One region of the Streptomyces sp. NPDC051636 genome, then DNA from elsewhere that is predicted to be linked to it. Evidence: riboswitches for the same ligand, from Rfam matches in the RefSeq annotation. Region 1 holds a riboswitch; each other region holds the start of a gene.
The links. A riboswitch is a leader RNA that binds a small molecule or an ion and turns the genes downstream of it on or off. The one in region 1 is predicted to bind cyclic di-AMP.
Positions count from the first base shown of each region.

Region 2: it holds a riboswitch for cyclic di-AMP, as region 1 does, so the genes downstream of both, ACIBBH_RS05115 (NlpC/P60 family protein) here and ACIBBH_RS09825 (peptidoglycan DD-metalloendopeptidase family protein) in region 1, are expected to answer to the same signal.
Region 3: it holds a riboswitch for cyclic di-AMP, as region 1 does, so the genes downstream of both, ACIBBH_RS27910 (M23 family metallopeptidase) here and ACIBBH_RS09825 (peptidoglycan DD-metalloendopeptidase family protein) in region 1, are expected to answer to the same signal.
Region 4: it holds a riboswitch for cyclic di-AMP, as region 1 does, so the genes downstream of both, ACIBBH_RS07005 (NlpC/P60 family protein) here and ACIBBH_RS09825 (peptidoglycan DD-metalloendopeptidase family protein) in region 1, are expected to answer to the same signal.

Region 1 covers NZ_JBITDA010000004.1:52,466-57,298, forward strand. The annotation lists gene ACIBBH_RS09815 (SGNH/GDSL hydrolase family protein) at 1-224, opposite strand, end outside; gene ACIBBH_RS09820 (DUF6250 domain-containing protein) at 288-854, opposite strand; gene ACIBBH_RS09825 (peptidoglycan DD-metalloendopeptidase family protein) at 996-1,922, opposite strand; cyclic di-AMP (ydaO/yuaA leader) riboswitch at 1,927-2,086, opposite strand; partial or broken gene ACIBBH_RS09830 (GH36 C-terminal domain-containing protein) at 2,394-2,606, opposite strand; gene ACIBBH_RS09835 (tyrosine-protein phosphatase) at 2,981-3,778, shown strand; gene ACIBBH_RS09840 (DUF6126 family protein) at 3,797-3,919, opposite strand; gene ACIBBH_RS09845 (helix-turn-helix domain-containing protein) at 3,916-4,563, opposite strand; gene ACIBBH_RS09850 (aspartate aminotransferase family protein) at 4,640-4,833, opposite strand, start outside.
Region 2 covers NZ_JBITDA010000002.1:314,613-319,445, forward strand. The annotation lists gene ACIBBH_RS05100 (DUF1996 domain-containing protein) at 1-874, opposite strand, end outside; partial or broken gene ACIBBH_RS05105 (SpoIIE family protein phosphatase) at 1,680-2,013, shown strand; gene ACIBBH_RS05110 (SpoIIE family protein phosphatase) at 1,992-2,180, shown strand; cyclic di-AMP (ydaO/yuaA leader) riboswitch at 2,381-2,555, shown strand; gene ACIBBH_RS05115 (NlpC/P60 family protein) at 2,564-4,519, shown strand; partial or broken gene ACIBBH_RS05120 (NAD-dependent epimerase/dehydratase family protein) at 4,495-4,833, opposite strand, start outside.
Region 3 covers NZ_JBITDA010000018.1:135,106-139,938, forward strand. The annotation lists gene ACIBBH_RS27900 (M16 family metallopeptidase) at 1-758, shown strand, start outside; gene ACIBBH_RS27905 (M16 family metallopeptidase) at 755-2,143, shown strand; cyclic di-AMP (ydaO/yuaA leader) riboswitch at 2,354-2,513, shown strand; gene ACIBBH_RS27910 (M23 family metallopeptidase) at 2,527-3,279, shown strand; gene ACIBBH_RS27915 (GntR family transcriptional regulator) at 3,491-4,186, shown strand; gene ACIBBH_RS27920 (HPr family phosphocarrier protein) at 4,357-4,638, opposite strand; gene ACIBBH_RS27925 (GNAT family N-acetyltransferase) at 4,813-4,833, shown strand, end outside.
Region 4 covers NZ_JBITDA010000003.1:5,304-10,136, reverse strand. The annotation lists gene pcrA (DNA helicase PcrA) at 1-1,867, opposite strand, end outside; cyclic di-AMP (ydaO/yuaA leader) riboswitch at 2,095-2,269, shown strand; gene ACIBBH_RS07005 (NlpC/P60 family protein) at 2,277-3,440, shown strand; gene ACIBBH_RS07000 (hypothetical protein) at 4,273-4,626, opposite strand.

The DNA of each region.
Region 1 (4,833 bases):
AGGTCCGGGGCGAGTTCGACGGCCCGCGGGAGCTGGTCCGCCATGATCTGGTCGAGCAGCTTGCCGCGCACCGCGAGGTTCGTGTACCTGAAGTCGCCCTCGGGCCGCCGGTCCGCGAGCAGTACCGCGAACCGGTCGGCCCAGCCGACGAACGCCCCATCGGGGCCGGGGTCGCCCACGCCCTCGGTGAAGCTGTCCCCCACCGCCACGTACGACCCGATCACTGATCTGTTGTCACTCTTCGAATCGTCTGCCACATCGGACCATGATTCACCTTGGGGTGTGACTTACGCGACCGTAATACGGGCTTGACGGTCGGTGAGATAAGCCACTCCTCCGGCATGCGTCATCCGGGAATACGCCACACCCGGAAGCCGGTGATCCGAGACGATCCGGACGCGCTGGGGTTCGTTCGCGACGAGCAGGGGCCCGGTGCAGTCGTAGACCAGGGGGCGGACCCCGGCGTCGCCGACGTAACGGCGCAGCCGGGTGGTGGTGTTGGAGTTGGCGCCGTAGCCGGCGTAATACGTCTTCAGGTAGTCGTACTCCTCGAGCCCGCCTCCCCGCGGCGTCGCGAAGAGGTCGCCGGGGAAACGGACGCCGGCCGCGTTCCAGAAGTTGTTGAGGTCCGAGACGCGGCCGTTGGCCCCGCCCTGCGACGCCGGCGGGGCGGTGTACTCCAGGACGTACGGCCCTTCGAGCCACCGGCGGAACCAGACCGTCGCGCCGCTGGGCACGTCGATGTCCAGCAAGCCGTGGGAGGCGGTGACGCTGCCGCCGTCCTGCAGTTCGGTCACCCACTGGCCGAGACCGTGCCGGAAGTCGTCGTGGGCGGGGTGCGGGCTGCCGGACAAGGGCCCCCAAGGCTGCAGAAGGCCTTGCTCCTGATGGAGGTCACTGTGCCCGGGCCCCGGCCCCGCTGTCGACACACCGAAGGCCGGACCCGGGGATCGGGGGTCCGGCCTTCGGTCACCCAGGGACGGGCGACGCGGTCGTCAGGCGACGGCGACGCCGTGCGAGCGGAGGTAGGCGACGGGGTCCACGTCCGAGCCGTAGTTCGGCGTGGTGCGGATCTCGAAGTGCAGGTGCGGGCCGGTCACGTTGCCGGTCGCGCCGGAGAGGCCGATCTGCTGGCCCGCGGCCACGGTCTGGCCGGCCGAGACGGAGAGCGAGGAGAGGTGGCCGTACTGGGCGTAGTAGCCGTCGGCGAGCCTGATCACGACCTGGTTGCCGTAGGCGCCGCCCCAGCCCGCGGAGACGACCGTGCCCGCACCCACGGCCTTCAGCGAGGTGCCGGTCGGGACGACGAAGTCGACGCCCGTGTGGTGGCCGCTGGACCACATGCTGCCCGCCACGTGGTAGCCGGTGCCGACGGTGGCGCTGGCCACGGGGAGCGTGAAGCCGGCGGAGGTGTTCGCCGACGCGGGGGACGACGACCGGGACGCCGACTGCGACTGGGACCGCGACGTGGACCCGGACTCCGACTGCGACTTCGACTTCACGGACGACGAAGACCCGGCGGAGGCGGAGGACTTGCCGCCCGTCTGCGCGGCCTTCTTGCCGAGCGTGAGCTTCAGGCCGGGGTGGATCAGCGAGGGGTCGCTGCCGACGGCCTCGCGGTTGTCCTCGTAGAGCCGGTGCCAGCCGCCGCTGACGTGCTGCTCGTCGGCGATCTTGGAGAGGTAGTCGCCGGTCCTCACCGTGTAGGTGCGTGCGCCCGGCTGTGCCGCGGAGACCTTCTTCCCGGCCACCGGTACGGTCTGGACGGCCTTTTCCGAAACGGAATCCTTTGCGGTGGCCGCGTGGGCACCGGTGGCGCCCATGAGAGGCAGGGCGAGCGCGGCGCCGCCCGTGCCGGCGACGGCGATCGAGCGCGTGAAACGCCGGGTCTTGGGACGGCGGTGTTTACCCTTCGCGGGCATGGCGAATTCCTCTCCGACGCCTGCGAGGTGAGCTGTCGGGTTCGGGCTGGAGCTGCCCGGCCGCGCGCGGGGCGCGGCTTCACCCCTAGCCGTCCCGGAGACCGGAACAGGCAGTCGTACCTGGTGGGTCCCCCGCTCCTGCCGTGCACGGGTGAGTGTGTGCGGGCTCCGGGCGGCGGCAGGATTCGGCGTTCCGTCCGGATTGATGGCGAACGTAAGCGAGCAGGACGCGAAGGGACAACCAGATGGTTCCCTCTGTCCGCGTTTCACGTGATCCGTTACGGGAATTCCCGGTCACCCTCCGTGAATTCGATGCGTCTTCGTTGCATCAAATCCCAGGAAGATCCCGCGGATTACGTGGACATGACGCGCGACGGACGGTCACGAATATGACGCTCCTCACGCACCCCATCCCCATGGCCCCCTAATTCACAGCGACTTGGAATGAAGGGTCTAATTCGGACAGAAAGCTCAGATGCGACACAGGCGGAGAACCGTCGCATCGAAGTCGCCGCGCAGCCCGGTGCGCAGCCCGTGGTGCAGCAGCACGGCACCCCGGTGAACTTCGCCCGTTTCGCGGCATTCGTACGACGCCGTGGGGTCGAGGCCGCGCAGCCGCAGCGCCGGGACCGGCTCGCCGTACCGCTGCGCCTGGAGCCAGGCGAGGACGACGGCCTCGTCCCCGAGCTCGCGGAAGCGCAGCCGGAGTTCGCCGTCGTCGGTGTCGTACGTCTCGAGGCCCACTCGGTATCGCGCCGCTGTCCGGCGCGCAAGGACGGGGCGGGCCTGACGAAGCGGGGGCCGCCCTCGACCGGATACTCCTCGCGGCCGTCGAGCGGGGACTCGAAGGGCCGGTAGCCGGGCAGCGGGTGCTCGGCGAGGGCCTCGGCGTCGGCGAGCGCGATCCTGGGGCCCCAGTGGAGCCAACATCATCAAGCGCTCTTGGCCGCGGAGGCAACGCCTGTGGACAACTCATTGCCCGGGAAAACCGATGTCGTATCGTCGACAGGGTGCCCGCCGACGAGCCGCGACGGCGGGAACGGCTGGGAGGAGCCCCCGTGACGCAGCAGATCCCGTCGACCGAACCGGAGCTGACCGGAGTGCGCAACTTCCGGGACGTGGGCGGTCTGCCCACGGTGGACGGACGGCGGGTGCGCTACGGGGTGCTGTTCCGCAGCGGGCACCTCGCGCACGCGACCGACGAGGACGCGGCGTTCCTCGCCTCCCTCGGGCTGCACACCATCTTCGACTTCCGCAACGCGGCCGACCACAGGCTCGAGGGACCGGACGTCGAACTGCCCGGCGTGCGCAACGTGAACCTGCCGCTGAGCGACCCGGCGGACGGCGCCGAGTTCTGGACGATGGTCCGCGACGGCGACCTCGACCAGCTGCGCGCGCTCCTCGCGGACGGCAAGGCGGCGAACCGGATGATCGCCTCCTACCGCAAGATCATGAAGGAGCGCACCGCCGAGCACTCCCGGGTGCTGCACGCGCTCGCCGAGGACAGCGTCCCCGCCCTGATGCACTGCGCGGCCGGCAAGGACCGCGCAGGCCTGTCCATCGCCGTCACACTGCTCGCCGTGGGCGTGGAGCGGGACGCGATCCTGGCCGACTACCTGGAGTCGAACGCCAAGCACCGCCGCTACAAGGTGCGCCGCAGCGGCAGCTCCGACTCGGCGTACTCCTCCGAGGTCATGGAGCTCCTCGGCCCGCTGTTCGACGCGCGTGCCGAGTACCTGACGGCGGCGTTCGAGACGGTCGAGGAGACGTGGGGCGGCGTGGACGCCTACCTGGAGCAGGGGCTCGGGGTCACGCCGGAGATCCGGGAACGGCTGCGGGAGCGGCTGCTCGACTGACGAAGTTCCGCAGGGCGGTCAGCCCTTCGCGCCCACCGCGAACAGCAGGTAGACGAAGGCTGCCAGGATGTGGCCGACGGCGATGTAGATGATCAGCCGGACCCACAGGGCGCGGGGGAACTTCTCCTCCAGGTCGGTCATGTCAGGTCTCCGGTCAGGGGGCCCAGGCACAGGGCGGCCGTGGGGCTCTGCAGCAGGGTGTGGACGAAGAGGAGCTCGACGCCGTCGTGGTCCTCGGCGGCGAGGCGGTGCGGGGTCAGCGAGTCGAAGTGCGCGCTGTCGCCGGGCGCGAGCAGGTGAGCGGTGTCCCCGAGGCGCAGCCTGAGCCGGCCCTTGAGGACGTACAGCCACTCCTCGCCCGGGTGCACGCGCACCATGTCGCCCTGGGAGCCGTACGGCACGCGGACGCGCAGGGCCTGCATCCCGCGGCCGGGTGCGCCGGACTGCCAGTACGTCCAGCCGCCCGCCCGGGTCGGTTCCATGTCGGCGGCGCGCACGATCGCGTCCCGGTCCGCGACCGTCTCGCCGAGCAGCTCCGAAACGGTCGTACCGTAGGTACGGGCCAGAGCGAGCAGCATCGGCAAAGAGGGCTGGCGCTGCCCGGTCTCCAGGCGGGAGAGGTGGGCGGGCGAGAGCCCGGCCGCGCGGGCCGCCGCCTCCAGGGTGAGGCCGGCGCGGCGGCGCAGCGCGCGGAGCTGAGGAGCGACGGCGGGCAGGTCGCCGACCGGCCCGGCCGACGGCTCGGGTCCGTGTTCGTGCGGGTGCTCGGCTGCGGAGGAGTTCATGCCTCCATTGACCCGCGGCCTTGTCCCGGCGGCAAATTTCTTGCCCGCCAGGCAAAACGGCCTCGGGTCCTCCGGCTCAGCGGTTGGCCACCGCCTGCTTGATCAGCGTCTTGCCGAAGTCCCACATCAGGCCGCCGCCGTTGTGCGCGTCGTCCATCACGGCGGTGAACGCGTCGACGAACCGGTCCACCTCCCGCTCGCCGATGACCAGCGGCGGGATCAGCTTGATCACCTCCAGGTGGTCACCGGAGACCTGGGTGAGGATCCGGT
Region 2 (4,833 bases), on a different contig from region 1:
GGCCGGCGTTGCCCTCGGTGCCGCCGCCGGGGGCGTCGGCGTCCCGTTCCCTGGTGCCGTTCTGCAGGCGCAGCACCGGCCAGTAGTACGAGGACTTGTCGCCCTGGTCCACGCAGCTCGTGTCGCCGTTCGCCAGGTCCTCGTCGCTGGCGAAGGCGTTGTTGGCCTGGTTGCCGACGTAGTCGTGGAAGTGGTGGGCGCCGTTGGTGACGCCGGGCGCGACGATCACGTTGTCGGAGTTGAACAGGCCGCCCGCGTTGACCCCGCAGCTGGAGGTGAAGCTGCCGCGCGAGGCGTCGGCCTGCTGCGGCGGGGTCCGGACGTTGGGCTGGACGCGGGTGATGTCCGCGTAGTCGTCGGCCACGGGACCGTTGCCGCCCTGGCCGGCGTTGCCGTTGCCGCCCTGGTCCTGGTCGCCGTCGGCCTGGCCGCCGTCACCTCCCTCTTCACCCTGGTCTGCGGGCGGGCGCAGGGTGCACCCGGCCAGGTCCTCCATTCCCTGCGGGCGGTCGCCGACGCGGTCGATGGCGGCGGCGATGCGCTCGATGACCGCGGCCCGCTTCTCCTTCAGCGGGTCCATGATCGTGCCGTCGGCCGACCCGGGGTCCTGCCGCACGGCCTGCGCCGACGCCTGGAGTTGCTGGTAGGCGGCGGCTACCTGCTGGTCCAGCAGGGCGAGTTCGCGGTCGACGTCCTCCCTCGCCGCGTCCGGCACGGAGGTCAGGCGGCTGCCGACGTCCGGGCAGTCGACGGTGGCCGACCCCGAACCCCAGCCGCTCCCGTCCTGGCCCGCCTGCCGCACCTGGGCGTCCGTGCCGCCCTCGGTCGCCGAGGCGTAGACGTTCGCCGCGACCAGTCCACCTCCGCCCAGCATCAACGCGACCGCGGCGAAGGTCGCGCGTCGTGCGCCTGTCGGGCGTCTGCGCTTGTTGCGTCCCAAGGGAGTACTCCCGCACCTCATGGCCGGCCCGGCATGGCAAGCCCCCGTCCCATACGGAGTCGAAGGCCGGTGTGTTCAAGCACCCCGGAGATTCATCGTGAACTCACAGACACGCGGCCGGCGCCGCGGCGGTTCGGCCTGGCCGGAGCGTGGAAGAGCACACCGCTCGCCCGCAGTACCGGTACGGACCACAGGCGGACCCCTGCCGCCGCGCGCCCGTGCGCTCCGGCGCGCACGCCCCGCACGGATCAGTGGCTCCCGACTGCGATGAGCAGCGTCCTCGGCAGATCCCCCGCCCGCTCGGGCGCAGATTTCGGGGGAGACCGGGCCCGTATCGGCGGTCGGGTGAGGCGGCAGGCCATGGCGGACGCTGAGATCGACTACGCGGCGGTGTTCCAGACACTGCCGGGGATGGTCGCCGGGCCCGCGGCAGCGGGCACAGCGACCGGGCCCAGGTGCTGGAGGCCGAGCTGTACCGGCGCGCCCGGGAGCTGACAGGAGCTGAACGAGCGGCTGCGCCGGTCCCACGCCCGGGACCGGGAGGTGGCGCTCGCCCTCCAGGAGGCGATGCTCCCCGCCCGCCTGCAGGTGGGGCGCCACCGGGCCGCCGTGCGGTACCAGCCCGGTGAGCGCGCTGAACGTGTGCGGGGACTGGTACGACCTGGTCGACCGGGTCGGCGGCGACCGCATCGGCCTCTCGGTCGGTGACGTGGTCGGGCACTGCCTGCAGGCCGCGTGCGTGATGGGGCAGTTGCGCAGCGCTCAGCGCCGTCTGCCGCGTCGCCGACGGCCTCGCGCATGCGCTGAACGCCCTGGGGGAGTACGCCCACGTGGTCGACGGCGCGGAATCGGCGACCGCGGTGGCGACGTTCATCGACTTCGACCACCGCACCCCGGCCTACAGCAGCGCCGGCCACCCGCCGCCCGTACTGGTGCATGCCGACGGCCTCGTGGAGTTCCTCGACCGGGCCACCGATCCCCCGCTGGACGCCCGGCCCGACCCCGGCCACGTCCCGAGGCACGCCTCACGTTCACCGACGGGGCCACCCTCGTGCTGTACACCGACGGCCTGATCGAGCGGCGGCACGAGGACATCGACGTCGGGCCGGCCCGTCTCGCCGACGTTCTCGGCCGGCACCGGGCCGCGGATCCGGAGGACCTCGCCGACGCCGTCCTGCGGGAGTTGCTTCCGCGGGAGGCCGCGACCGACGACACGGCGCTGGTCATCATGCGGTGGTGAGATGCGGCGGCGAGGCGGGCGTTCGAAGTGCTGGTCCTGCGGGCGGTTTGGGGGCCTCCTCACCGGATGATCACGGGCGCCAAGATGAATATCACAATTACGTATCGGGCATTCCGCGCTTCAACCTTCACACCGGCCACACAAGTTGGCTAGGTTGGCGACCAGGCCGCACGGCTCCCCCCGGCGAACCCCGCCGGGCCGCGTGGCCTCCGTCGAGTCCGGTGCCCTTGCGGGGCACAGCCGGAGCCGGGGACCCAACCGACTTGGGGTGAATCGGCCCAACTGCCCGAGGGGGCAAGGGTCGTAGGGCATGCCTTCCACCATCGACCGCCCGAACCCGACAGCTAACCCGGTAGGCGGAGCACGGAAGGAGTACGTCCCCCATGGCGCGCGAAAGCCGCGACGAGGTTCGGCAGCGAATCGACACCCTCTACGACCAGGCCGAGAACGCCACCGGGAACTACAACGCCACCCGTGCGCTGTCAGGGGGCACGCGCGGCCGTGGGGTGCGTCTTCGCCGGTCGGACCGGGGCGCCGATCCCTCTCTGGACAGTGTCGCCCGGCAGTGGATGGACGGGGCACGCGCCAAGCTGGGTCCGTCAGTGCCCGCCGTACTCCCCGCCGACCGGACACCGCGGCGCCCGGCCGAGCGCCGCCCCAAGGTCCCGGAGGAGCTCTTGGGTCGCGGCCTGACCGCCGGTGCGCTGGAAGCGCCGGCCGGGCGCCCCCTGCCGGAGCTGACCGCCGGGACTTCCGGGCAGACGGGCGGGCGTGCCGTGCCGGAACTGACCGGCCGCGCCCTGCCCGAACTGACCGGCCGCCCAGTGGCGGAGCTGACCGCCGGGCCCGTCGCCGCGCTGCCCTCCGCGCCGGAGCCGCGGCGGGAGACGCCCCTGGCCCTGCCCGCGGCCGCGCCGCGGCGGTCCTCGCCCGCGGTGTCGAAGGGGCAGAACCAGCGGAAGCTCGCCGCTGCCCGTGAACTGCTGTCCCGCCAGACCATGCGGCAGGCCCCGCCCGCCGCCCTCGCCGCGATCGAGCCCCCGCGCCCGGCCCAGGACACATGGCGTGGCGACGCCGACCAGACCCTCCAGCCGGCGGAACAGGAGTGGCTGCGCCAGCAGTGGGCCGGCCTCAGCGCGGGCATGTCAGCGGCGGGAACCGCGGTCGCCGCGGGGGATGGCACGGGGGCGATGGCCGGGGCGGGCACGATCCCCAGCCCGGGCCCGAGTACGGGGACGGACGCGCTCACCGACACCGGCGCACTTTCCGCGCCCGGCGCGGCAGCTGGGGCGGGCGCCATGACCGGGGTGGTCGCGAGCCCCAGCGCGGATGCGATGACCGCGACCGGCGCGATCGCCGGAATGGGCACAATCCCCAGCCCGGGCAGGCCCATCGGCATGGACACACTCACCGGCACCGGCACACTCGCCGCCACCGGCGTGATGGCCGGGGCAGGCGCCATGACCGGGACGGGCACCACGACCACTACCGGCGCGATCGCCGGAATGGGCACAATCCCCAACGCGGGCACACCCATCGGCACGGACACACTCACCGGCACCGGCACACTCGCCGCCACCGGCGTGATGGCCGGGGCAGGCGCCATGACCGGGGCAGGCGCAATGCCCGGCGTCGGTATGGCGACCGGCGCGGGCATGCCCCCCGGTGCCGGGGCAGCCGTCGGTGTGGACCCGTTCCCGGGCGCGGCGGCTCCCTCGGGGGCGACCCCCGTGACCGGCACCGGAACCTTCGCCGCTGCCGCCCTCCTCGGCGACACCGGGTCCTTCGTCGGCGCCGGCCCCCTGAGCGACACCGGATCCTTCACCGGTACCGGCGCCTTGACCGACACCGGATCCCTCGCCCAGGCCGGCGCCCTCACCGGCACCCCGTCCTACGCCAGAGCCGGTATCGCCGGCTCCCCCGCCCCGGCCGACACCGGTTCCTTCGCCGTCCCCTCCCCCGCCACGGAGCCGGCGTACGGCGGAAAGGGCATGAAGGCGGTGGCCTTCGCCCGGGCGCAGATGGGCAAGCCGTGTGTCTGGGGGGCGACCGGGCCGGACTCCTACGACTGCTCCAGCCTGACCCAGGCCGCGTGGAAGGCCGCCGGGGTCACGCTGCCGCGTGCCGCGCGGGAGCAGGCGGGCGCGGGCACGCCGGTCGCGCTGAGCGAGGCCCAGGCCGGGGATCTGGTGTTCTTCTTCGACGACGACAACCACGTCGGTCTCTACGTCGGCAGCGGCATGATGGTCCACGCACCGGGCCAGGGCGCGTACATACGCGAGGAGTCGGTCTACGGCGCCGGAGAGACGGCCATTCACCGGGTGATACGGCCCGCGTGAGACCTCCGCCGGGCACGCCGGCTCTCGTAGTGGTCCAGCAGGGTCTCCTCGACCGGGCGGTAGGGGAGGCCCAGTTCGCGCACGCTCCGGCTGTTGTCCACGCGGAAGCGGATGCCGAGGTGCTTGCGGACGTAGTCCTGGGTGAGCCCGAAGGCGGGGCCCAGGACACGTATCGGCCAGTGCGGGAGCGCGGTGCGCGGGAGGCGGAGGTCACGCGGGTGGCGGGTGCGGATGATCCGGGACATCTCGTGGAAGGAGGTCATCGTCTCGGCCGCGACGATGTAGCGGCCCTTGGCCGTCGGGTTCTCCGCCGC
Region 3 (4,833 bases), on a different contig from region 1:
AGACCCTGGCCTGGATCGAGAAGTACTTCGGCTCGATCCCCGCCCATGACGGCAAGCCCGCGCCGCGCGACGGCTCGCTGCCGGAGATCATCGGCGGGCAGCTGCGCGAGGTCGTCGTCGAGGAGGTCCCGGCGCGCGCCCTGATGGCCGCCTACCGGCTCCCGCACGACGGCACGCGCGCGTGCGACGCGGCCGACCTGGCGCTGACCGTCCTCGGCGGCGGTGAGTCCTCCCGTCTCTACAACCGGCTGGTTCGACGCGACCGTACGGCGGTGACGGCCGGGTTCGGTCTGCTGCGGCTGGCCGGGGCGCCCTCCCTGGGGTGGCTGGACGTGAAGACCTCCGGCGACGTCGAGGTGCCGGTCATCGAGACCGCGATCGACGAGGAGCTCGCCCGGTTCGCCGAGGAGGGCCCCACGCCCGAGGAGATGGAGCGCGCCCAGGCCCAGTTGGAGCGCGAGTGGCTGGACCGGCTCGGCACGGTCGCGGGCCGCGCCGACGAACTGTGCCGGTACGCGGTCCTGTTCGGCGACCCGAAGCTCGCCCTCACCGCCGTCCAGCGCGTCCTGGAGGTGACCCCCGAGGAGGTCCAGGAGGTCGCCAAGGCCCGCCTGCGCCCCGACAACCGCGCGGTGCTGGTGTACGAGCCGGTCTCCGCCGAGGCCGCCGAACACACCGAGGACGCGGATCCCCCCGAAGACCCCGAGGCCGAGGCAACCGTGGAAGCCGGCGACGAGAACGAGGAGGCGGCCAAGTGAGCGAGCTCGCCGCTATGGAGTTCCACCCGCAGCCCCAGGCGGGCGAGGCCAGGCCCTGGGCGTTCCCGGCCCCCGAGCGCGGCGCGCTCGACAACGGCCTGACCGTGCTGCGCTGCCACCGCCCGGGTCAGCAGGTCGTCGCCGTGGAGGTGCTCCTGGACGCGCCCCTGGACGCCGAGCCGGCCGGCTTCGACGGCGTCGCCACGATCATGGCGCGCGCCTTCTCCGAGGGCACCGACAAGCACTCCGCCGAGGAGTTCGCCGCCGAGCTGGAGCGCTGCGGCGCCACCCTCGACGCGCACGCCGACCACCCCGGAGTGCGCCTCAGCCTGGAGGTCCCGGCCTCCCGGCTCGGCAAGGCGCTCGACCTGCTCTCCGACGCCCTCAGGGCGCCCGCGTTCGCCGACAGCGAGGTCGAGCGGCTGGTGCGCAACCGCCTCGACGAGATCCCGCACGAGCTGGCCAACCCCTCCCGCCGGGCCGCCAAGGAGCTGTCCCGGCAGCTATTCCCGGCGACCTCGCGCATGTCCCGGCCGCGCCAGGGCACCGAGGACACGGTCGCCAAGATCGACTCGGCAACCGTGCGGGCCTTCTACGAGCGGCACGTGCGGCCCGTCACCGCCACCGCCGTGGTGGTCGGCGACCTCACCGGCATCGACCTGGACGGGCTGCTCGGCGACACCCTGGGCGCGTGGAGCGGCTCCGCGGCCCAGCCGCGTCCCGTGCCGCCGGTGACCGCCGACGACACCGGCCGCGTCGTCATCGTCGACCGCCCCGGCGCCGTCCAGACGCAGCTGCTCATCGGCCGCGTCGGTCCCGACCGGCACGACCGCGTGTGGCCCGCCCAGGTGCTCGGCACGTACTGCCTCGGCGGCACCCTCACCTCCCGCCTGGACCGCGTCCTGCGCGAGGAGAAGGGCTACACCTACGGCGTCCGCGCGTTCGGGCAGGTCCTCAGGTCCGGCCCCGAGGGCAACGGCGCCTCGATGCTCGCCATCAGCGGCTCCGTGGACACCCCGAACACCGGCCCGGCGCTGCACGACCTGTGGACGGTCCTGCGCACGCTCGCCGCGGAGGGGCTCACCGACGCCGAGCGTGACGTGGCCGTGCAGAACCTCGTCGGGGTGGCGCCGCTGAAGTACGAGACGGCGGCGGCAGTGGCGAGCACGCTGGCCGACCAGGTCGAGCAGCACCTGCCCGACGACTTCCAGGCGACGCTGTACCGGCAGCTGGCCGCGACCGGCACCGTGGAGGCCACCGCGGCGGTCGTGAACGCCTTCCCGGTGGACCGTCTGGTGACGGTCCTGGTCGGGGACGCGGCGCAGATCAAGGAGCCGGTCGAGGCACTCGGTCTCGGTGAAGTGTCCGTCGTGTCCGCCGAGTAGCGGCACGCGCGTGGGGCCCTGGTGACCGACGGGATCACCGGGGCCCCTTTGTTCCCCATGTGGCCCGCTGCATGTCCGAATTGAGACGGAGGTTGCCTGTCTGCCCTGTGGGATGCGCTACAAAGACCCTGATCCGTTTGAGGATTGGAAGCCGCGCGCCTTAGCTTCTTCCGGGCTGTCCGTCAGGCAGTGCGCCGCACCCGCGGCACCGGACAGCCATCGCCGAATCCCCGTACGGCGCGAGCCAGGGGAACCGGGGACCCACCGTCCCTTGGGGTGAATCGGACGCCCGCGCGCAGCGAGGGGGCCCGTAGGAGACCTTCCTGCTCCGAACCCGTCAGCTAACCCGGTAGGCGAGAAGGAAGGAAAGGACCAGCCACTTCATGGCGTTCACCCGCGCCACCGGGAAGCACCGTCGTCCCAGCCGGATGCACCGCACCACCGCCCGCGCGGCGGGCGTCGCGGCCCTCGCCACCACCGGCGCCATCGGTACTCTCGCCGCCCCGGCGCTCGCCGCCGAGCCCGCGGTCGAGCAGACCGGCCTCACCCCGGTCATCACCATCAGCGACTCGGTCCCCGAGCAGATCGACGCCCAGGCCACCGCCCAGAAGGAGGCCGCAGAGCTGAAGGCGGCCGAGGAGGCGGCGCGCAAGGAGGCCGCCGAGCAGGCGAAGAAGGCCCGGGAGGCCGAGGAGCGGGCGGCCCGCGAGGCCGAGCGCAAGCGGCTCAACGCGTTCGTGGCGCCGATCGCGCACTCCTACGTCTCCACCGGCTACCAGGCCAGCAGCTCCCTGTGGTCCTCCGGCTCCCACACCGGCATCGACTTCCACGCCGCCAGCGGCACCGCCGTCCACGCGGTCGGCTCCGGCACCGTGGTCTCCACCGGCTGGGGCGGGGCGTACGGCAACCAGATCGTGATCAAGATGGCCGACGGCATGTACACCCAGTACGGCCACCTGTCGTCCATCGGCGTCTCGGTGGGGCAGAAGGTCACCCCCGGCCAGCAGATCGGCCTGTCCGGCGCGACCGGCAACGTCACCGGGCCGCACCTCCACTTCGAGGCCCGCACCACCCCGGAGTACGGCTCCGACGTCGACCCGGTCGCCTACCTCCGCAAGCACGGCGTGAACGTCTGACGCACACGGCGGTGTGAACGTCTGACGAACCACCACGCAACCACCCGAAGCCCCGGCCCACCAGCCGGGGCTTTCGTGGTTTCGGACCCCCGCTGTCCAAAAAATATCCATGGATTCCGGCCTGCCATCGGAAATTCCCGCTCATTGCAATAGAGTCACGGAACACACGTCAATCAGCGACGTTTCACGGGGATTAAGACGGAGGTCGGTCATGCGTATTCCGGCGCACTCGGTATGCACGGCGATCCGGGACGACATCGTGGCCGGTGTCTACGAGCGCGGCAGCCGGCTCACCGAGGAGCTCCTCGCCCGCCGCTACGGCGTCTCGCGCGTCCCCGTCCGCGAGGCGCTGCGCACCCTGGAGGCCGAGGGCTTCGTGGTGACCCGGCGGCACGCGGGCGCGTGCGTCGCCGAACCGACCGAGCGGGAGGCCGCCGACCTGCTGGAGATGCGCCTGCTGATGGAGCCCCTCGGTGCCGCCCGGGCCGCCCAGCGGCGCACCGAGGCCCATCTCAAGGTGCTGCGGGGCCTGGTGAGGCTGGGCCAGGAGCGGGCCCGCCGGGGCAACAGCGAGGATCTGCGCTCCCTGGGGGGCTGGTTCCACGAGACGCTCGCCCAGGCCTCCGGCAGCCACGCCCTGACCTCCGTACTCACCCAGCTGCGGCACAAGATCGCCTGGATGTACGCCGTGGAGGCACCCGCCAACCCGGTGGAGTCCTGGGCCGAGCACGGCGCCATCGTGGACGCGGTGGCGCGCGGCGACGGCGAGCGCGCGCGGGCGATGACGGCGCTGCACACCGAACGCGCGGCGGCCGCGCACCGGCTGCGGTTCACCGGCGGTGCGGACCGTCCGGAGCGTGTGAGGACTTCGCAACAAGCCGTAAACATGTCGGGCCTGCGGCATTAACACGGGCACCGTATACAAAGAAGAGTAATTCGGCGGAGGTGTATTTTCCCCTGCCTGAATTCATTTGCGTGCTGTCATGTACTGTCGTGCGCCCCGGAATTTCCGGTAAAACGGTGGAGCCGCGCCGACCGGAAAGGTCGACGCGGCTCCACCGTCCGGCGTGCTGACGCTCAGACGGTCTCGGGCAGCTCTTCGAGCCCCTCGGAGACCAGCTTCGCCAGACGGTCCAGGGCGGCGTCCGCACCCTCGGCGTCGGAGGCGAGGACGATCTCCTCGCCGCCCTGGGCGCCGAGGCCGAGGACGGCCAGCATGGAGGCCGCGTTGACCGGAGTGCCGCCGGCCTTGGCGATCGTCACCGGCACGCCTGCGGCCGTGGCGGCTCGGACGAAGATGGAGGCGGGGCGGGCGTGGAGGCCCTCGGCCCAGCCGACGTTGACGCGGCGCTCAGCCATGTGTTGCTGCCCTTCGGTTCTCAGGTTGTCTAGACCAGTTTCCCATATCGTGAAGCATGCCCGGACGGTCCTTCGTCCCGTCCGGGTGTGTCGTCGGATCGCGGCCTCGATCCGACGTCGTCCTCCACAGACTGCCTCGCGCCGTTGTCGTACGCGAGCCGTACTCTGGGGCCCATGCAGACCTCGGCCGACCGG
Region 4 (4,833 bases), on a different contig from region 1:
CCAGCGCCACCCGCTCCAGGAAGTCGGAGAGCGAGCCCGGCTCCTCGCCCTCACCGGCCTCCTGCTCGAACTCCAGTGCCACCGCCGCGAGTTCCTGAAGGTTCTCGATGCGGGTCTCGTCCTGCGGGTCGGTGGAGGCCTGCAACTCGGCCAGATACCCGGTGCGTTCGAGCACCGCCTCCAGGACGGTCGCCGGGCCCGCGCCGGACTCGACGATCGTACGGAGGTCCTCCATCAGCGTGTTGAACCGCTTGACGGCGTTCGTGGAGCGCGCGGCCATGCCGTACGCCTCGTCGACGCGCTTGAGCGCCTGCGGGAAGCTGATCTTCTCGCGCTGGGACAGGGCGTCGATCATCGCCTCGGCGCGGTCGCCGATGCCCCGCTTGGGGACGTTGAGGATGCGGCGCAGCGGGACCGAGTCCTCCGGGTTGGCGAGGACGCGCAGGTAGGCCAGGACGTCCCGGACCTCCTTGCGCTCGTAGAAACGGACGCCGCCGACGACCTTGTAGGGCAGGCCGACGCGGATGAAGACCTCTTCGAAGACACGGGACTGGGCGTTGGTGCGGTAGAAGACGGCGACGTCCCCGGCCTTCGCCTCGCCCGCGTCCGTGAGGCGGTCTATCTCGTCGGCGACGAACTGCGCCTCGTCGTGCTCGGTGTCGGCGACGTACCCGGTGATGCGGGCGCCCGCGCCCGCGTTGGTCCACAGGTTCTTCGGCCGGCGGGACTCGTTGCGCTCGATGACCGCGTTGGCCGCCGAGAGGATCGTCTGGGTGGAGCGGTAGTTCTGCTCCAGCAGGATCGTCGTCGCGTCCGGGTAGTCCTCCTCGAACTGGAGGATGTTGCGGATGGTCGCGCCGCGGAAGGCGTAGATCGACTGGTCGGCGTCACCCACCACGCACAGCTCGGCGGGCTGCAGGTCGTCCTCGGCGGGCGGTACGTCCACCGGGTGCCCGGCGGTGCCGACGAGTTCGCGCACGAGGGCGTACTGGGCGTGGTTGGTGTCCTGGTACTCGTCGACCAGGACGTGGCGGAACCGGCGGCGGTAGTGCTCGGCAACGTCCGGGAACGCGCGCAGCAGGTTGACCGTCGTCATGATCAGGTCGTCGAAGTCCAGGGCGTTGGCCTCGCGCAGCCGCGACTGGTAGAGGGCGTAGGCCTGGGCGAGGGTCTTCTCGAAGCCGTCGGTGGCCTGGGCGGCGAAGTCCTCCTCGTCGATCAGCTCGTTCTTCAGGTTGGAGATCTTGGCGCTGAAGGACTTCGGCGGGAAGCGCTTGGGGTCGAGGTCCAGATCGCGGCAGACCAGGGCCATCAGGCGCTTGGAGTCGGCGGCGTCGTAGATCGAGAACGACGACGTGAAGCCGAGTTTCTTGCTCTCCCGGCGCAGGATGCGCACGCACGCGCTGTGGAAGGTCATCACCCACATCGCGTTCGCGCGCGGGCCGACGAGCTGCTCGACCCGCTCCTTCATCTCGCCCGCGGCCTTGTTGGTGAAGGTGATCGCGAGGATCTGCCCGGGGTGCACGCCCCGCTCGCCCAGCAGGTAGGCGATGCGATGGGTGAGTACGCGGGTCTTGCCGGAGCCGGCGCCGGCCACGATGAGCAGCGGGGAGCCGGAGTGGACGACGGCGGCCCGCTGGTTGTCGTTCAGCCCCTCCAGGAGCGCGGCCGAGTCGACGGCCGGGCGGTGGGCGCCGTCGCGGTAGTAGGCGTCCCGGTCCGGCGGCACGTCGAACTTCCCCCCGAACAGATCGTCCGGAACCGGCTCCGGAGCGTGCTCGTCCTCGGGCGGTGGCGGGGGCTCCTCCTCGTGCCCGCGAGGGGCCTGGAGGTCCGCCAGGAAGCTGTCGTCAAAGAGGCTGCTCATCGCTCTCCGAGTCTAGGGCGCCCCACCGGCAACCGGCCGCCGCCCCGGGAAATGACCGGATTCCCCGCCGCTCACTCTGCGGAGCCGCACTGTCACCCGAAATGGATCTCTGCCCCGGGTCACAGAAATGTATCGGGCATATCGTGCATCAATCTTCACATGAGCCACAGGAGTTGGCTACCGTGCCGGGCGGGCCGCACGCCCCCACCGGCGAACGTCGCCGGGCCGCGCGGCCTCCGCCGAGTCCGGCGCGCCGCCCTGCGGCGACCGGAGCCGGGGACCCAACCGAACTTGGGGTGAATCGGTCCGTCTCCCTCCGGGAGAAGGGCCGTAGGGCAACCCTTCCGAACCACCCGCCCGAACCCGACAGCTAACCCGGTAGGCGGAACATTGGAAGGAGTCGCCTCCCTTGGCGTCGCACCGCAAGCGTCCCTCGGGTGTGGCTGGTATACGCACCCCCGCCCTCGCCACCGCCGCGCTCACCTCCATGGCCCTGCTCTCCCAGACGGCCGACGCCACCCCGTCCGCTGACGGTGACAAGCCGAGCCTTGAGGAGGTCGAGAAGAAGGTCGACGACCTGTACCGGCAGGCGGAGTCGGCGACCGAGAAGTACAACGCGGCCAAGGAGAACACCGGTAAGCAGCGCAGACGGGTCGACGCCCTCCTCGACGAGGTGGCCAAGCGCACGGAGAAGCTCAACAAGGCGCGCGAGAAGCTGGGTTCGTTCGCCGCGGCCCAGTACCGGACCGGGGCCACCGCCCCCGACACCGCCACCTTCCTGCTCGCGGACACCCCGCAGGACTACTTCGACCAGACGCAGCTGATGAGCCGGCTGACCTCCCGGCAGAAGGACGCGGTCGACGACTACGTCACCCAGCAGTCCGCGACCATGAAGAAGCGGCAGGAGGCGACCAAGAGCCTCGAGACGCTGACCGAGTCGCGGAACGACCTGCAGACCGCCAAGGCCACCGTCCAGAAGAAGCTCGCCACCGCACGGGAACTGCTGTCCACGCTGACGGCCCAGGAGAAGGCGCGGCTCGCGGCGATCGAGAGGCAGAAGCGGGAGGAGGCCGCGCGCAAGGCGGCGGAGCTCGCGAAGCAGCAGCAGGAGGCGGCGGCGGCGCAACAGGACAGCTCGTCGTCCGACTCGTCGGGCTCGTCGGGCTCGGCGAGCGGAACCTCGTCCGGCTCCTCCGGCACGTCGCCCTCGTACGCCACCATGGCCGACAAAGCGATCGCGTTCGCCCGTGCCCAGATCGGCAAACCCTACGTCTGGGGCGCCACCGGCCCCGGCTCCTACGACTGCTCCGGCCTGACCCAGGCCGCCTGGAAGGCCGCCGGCGTCAGCCTGCCGCGCACCACCTACGACCAGGTCGAGGCGGGCACCACGGTTCCCCTCGCCGACGCCCAGCCCGGTGACCTGGTCTTCTTCTACGACGATGTCAGCCACGTCGGCATCTACATCGGCAACGGCATGATGATCCACGCCCCCAAGCCGGGTACCTACGTCCGCGAGGAGTCGATCTACTACGGCGGCGAATCGATCATCCACAGCGTGGTGCGACCGGCCTGAGCCCGTTGTAGGCCGGCATGTGGTTCGCCGCTGGCCGCTACGCCTGTCACCACACCAGCGCTCACCAGGGCGGCGCTGACCATGGGCGCCTACGGGTTCCGCGGACTGCAAACCCCGCTCATCCGTAAGCGAGATCCTGTCGCTGGTCCAGGGCCTCTCCATCGGCATGGTGATCGGCCCGGTGATGGCAGCCATTGATCAGCTCCCTGCCGTTGGATCGGGCCGGTGCCGGGTCGACTGTCACCAACACCGTGCGCCAGACCGGCAGCGTGATCGGGAGTCGCAGTTGGCGGCACGATCATGTCGATCGTGTACCGGCGCGCGATCGAACCCTCGCTGAGCGATGCACCCGGGCCGGTGCAGGACCGGGCGCGGGTTTCCGCCCGAACAGGCCCGGCATGTCACCACCGCGGTCCACCGGCCCACTCTTGCGCACGCTGCAGACGATGCGTTTGTTCACGCTGTGCACGTCGGCGCGGCCTGGATCATGCTCATCGCACTCTTCGGAGCAGCTGTGCTGGTGATTTCCTTGCGTCCTGCCGGAAAGCCCACGGGCCGGTACAGGAGCCGGACCGCGATCGAGGAGGCAGCCGCTCCGTGAAGGGGACGACCCGGCATTCCGGGGCCGGTGACCAACCCGCTCAGGAGGGCCATGACGTGGGCAGCCACTGACACAAGGGGAATCGGGCGAAAACTTCCTGATGTCCTGCTTGAACAGTCAAGCCACGTACAAGCAACGGGCCGGCATCGTCCGCCGGTTCCAGGCCGGCAACGGCCCGAGGCGCTCGCCTGGCCCGGTTCGGTCCGCGGCAGGTGACCGAGGGGGGCGCGGTCAGGTCCACAGCACGGCGATGAGGATGTTCGCCGTGGTCAGCAGGCCCACCAGGCCGAAGAGGCTCTTGTCCACCCGCTCCTCGTCCCGCTTCACGTAGACGAGCCCGAGGATCACGATCAACAGGGCCAGCTTAACGCCGATCTTGATCATGTTGACGTCCTGGTCGTCGGCCCGGTTGAGCCCTACCAGGATCACACCGGTGCCCAACATGGCGAGGGCGCCGCGCAGCATGAAGGGGACGAAGCGGGCCTCGCCCCGGCCCATCGCCTTCACCTGGCTCAGGATGCCGCCGAGGATCGCGGCGATGCCGACCATGTGCAGGCCGATGAACAGATTGATGAGTAAGTCCATGGCGCCGCAGTCTAATTGGCCGCACTACATGCGCCCCATAGCATCACTTGACTCTCCCGCGCCCCGGAAACCGCCGCATCGGTCAACGCGCTGCCCGAAGTCGGCGGCTGTGGGCCGGGAGCACGGTCATGCGCGGACACCCGGCGGTCCGGTGACGTCAGTTCCGTACATGGCGTTACCGAGCCGTCACCGTCGGGTTTAGCGTCC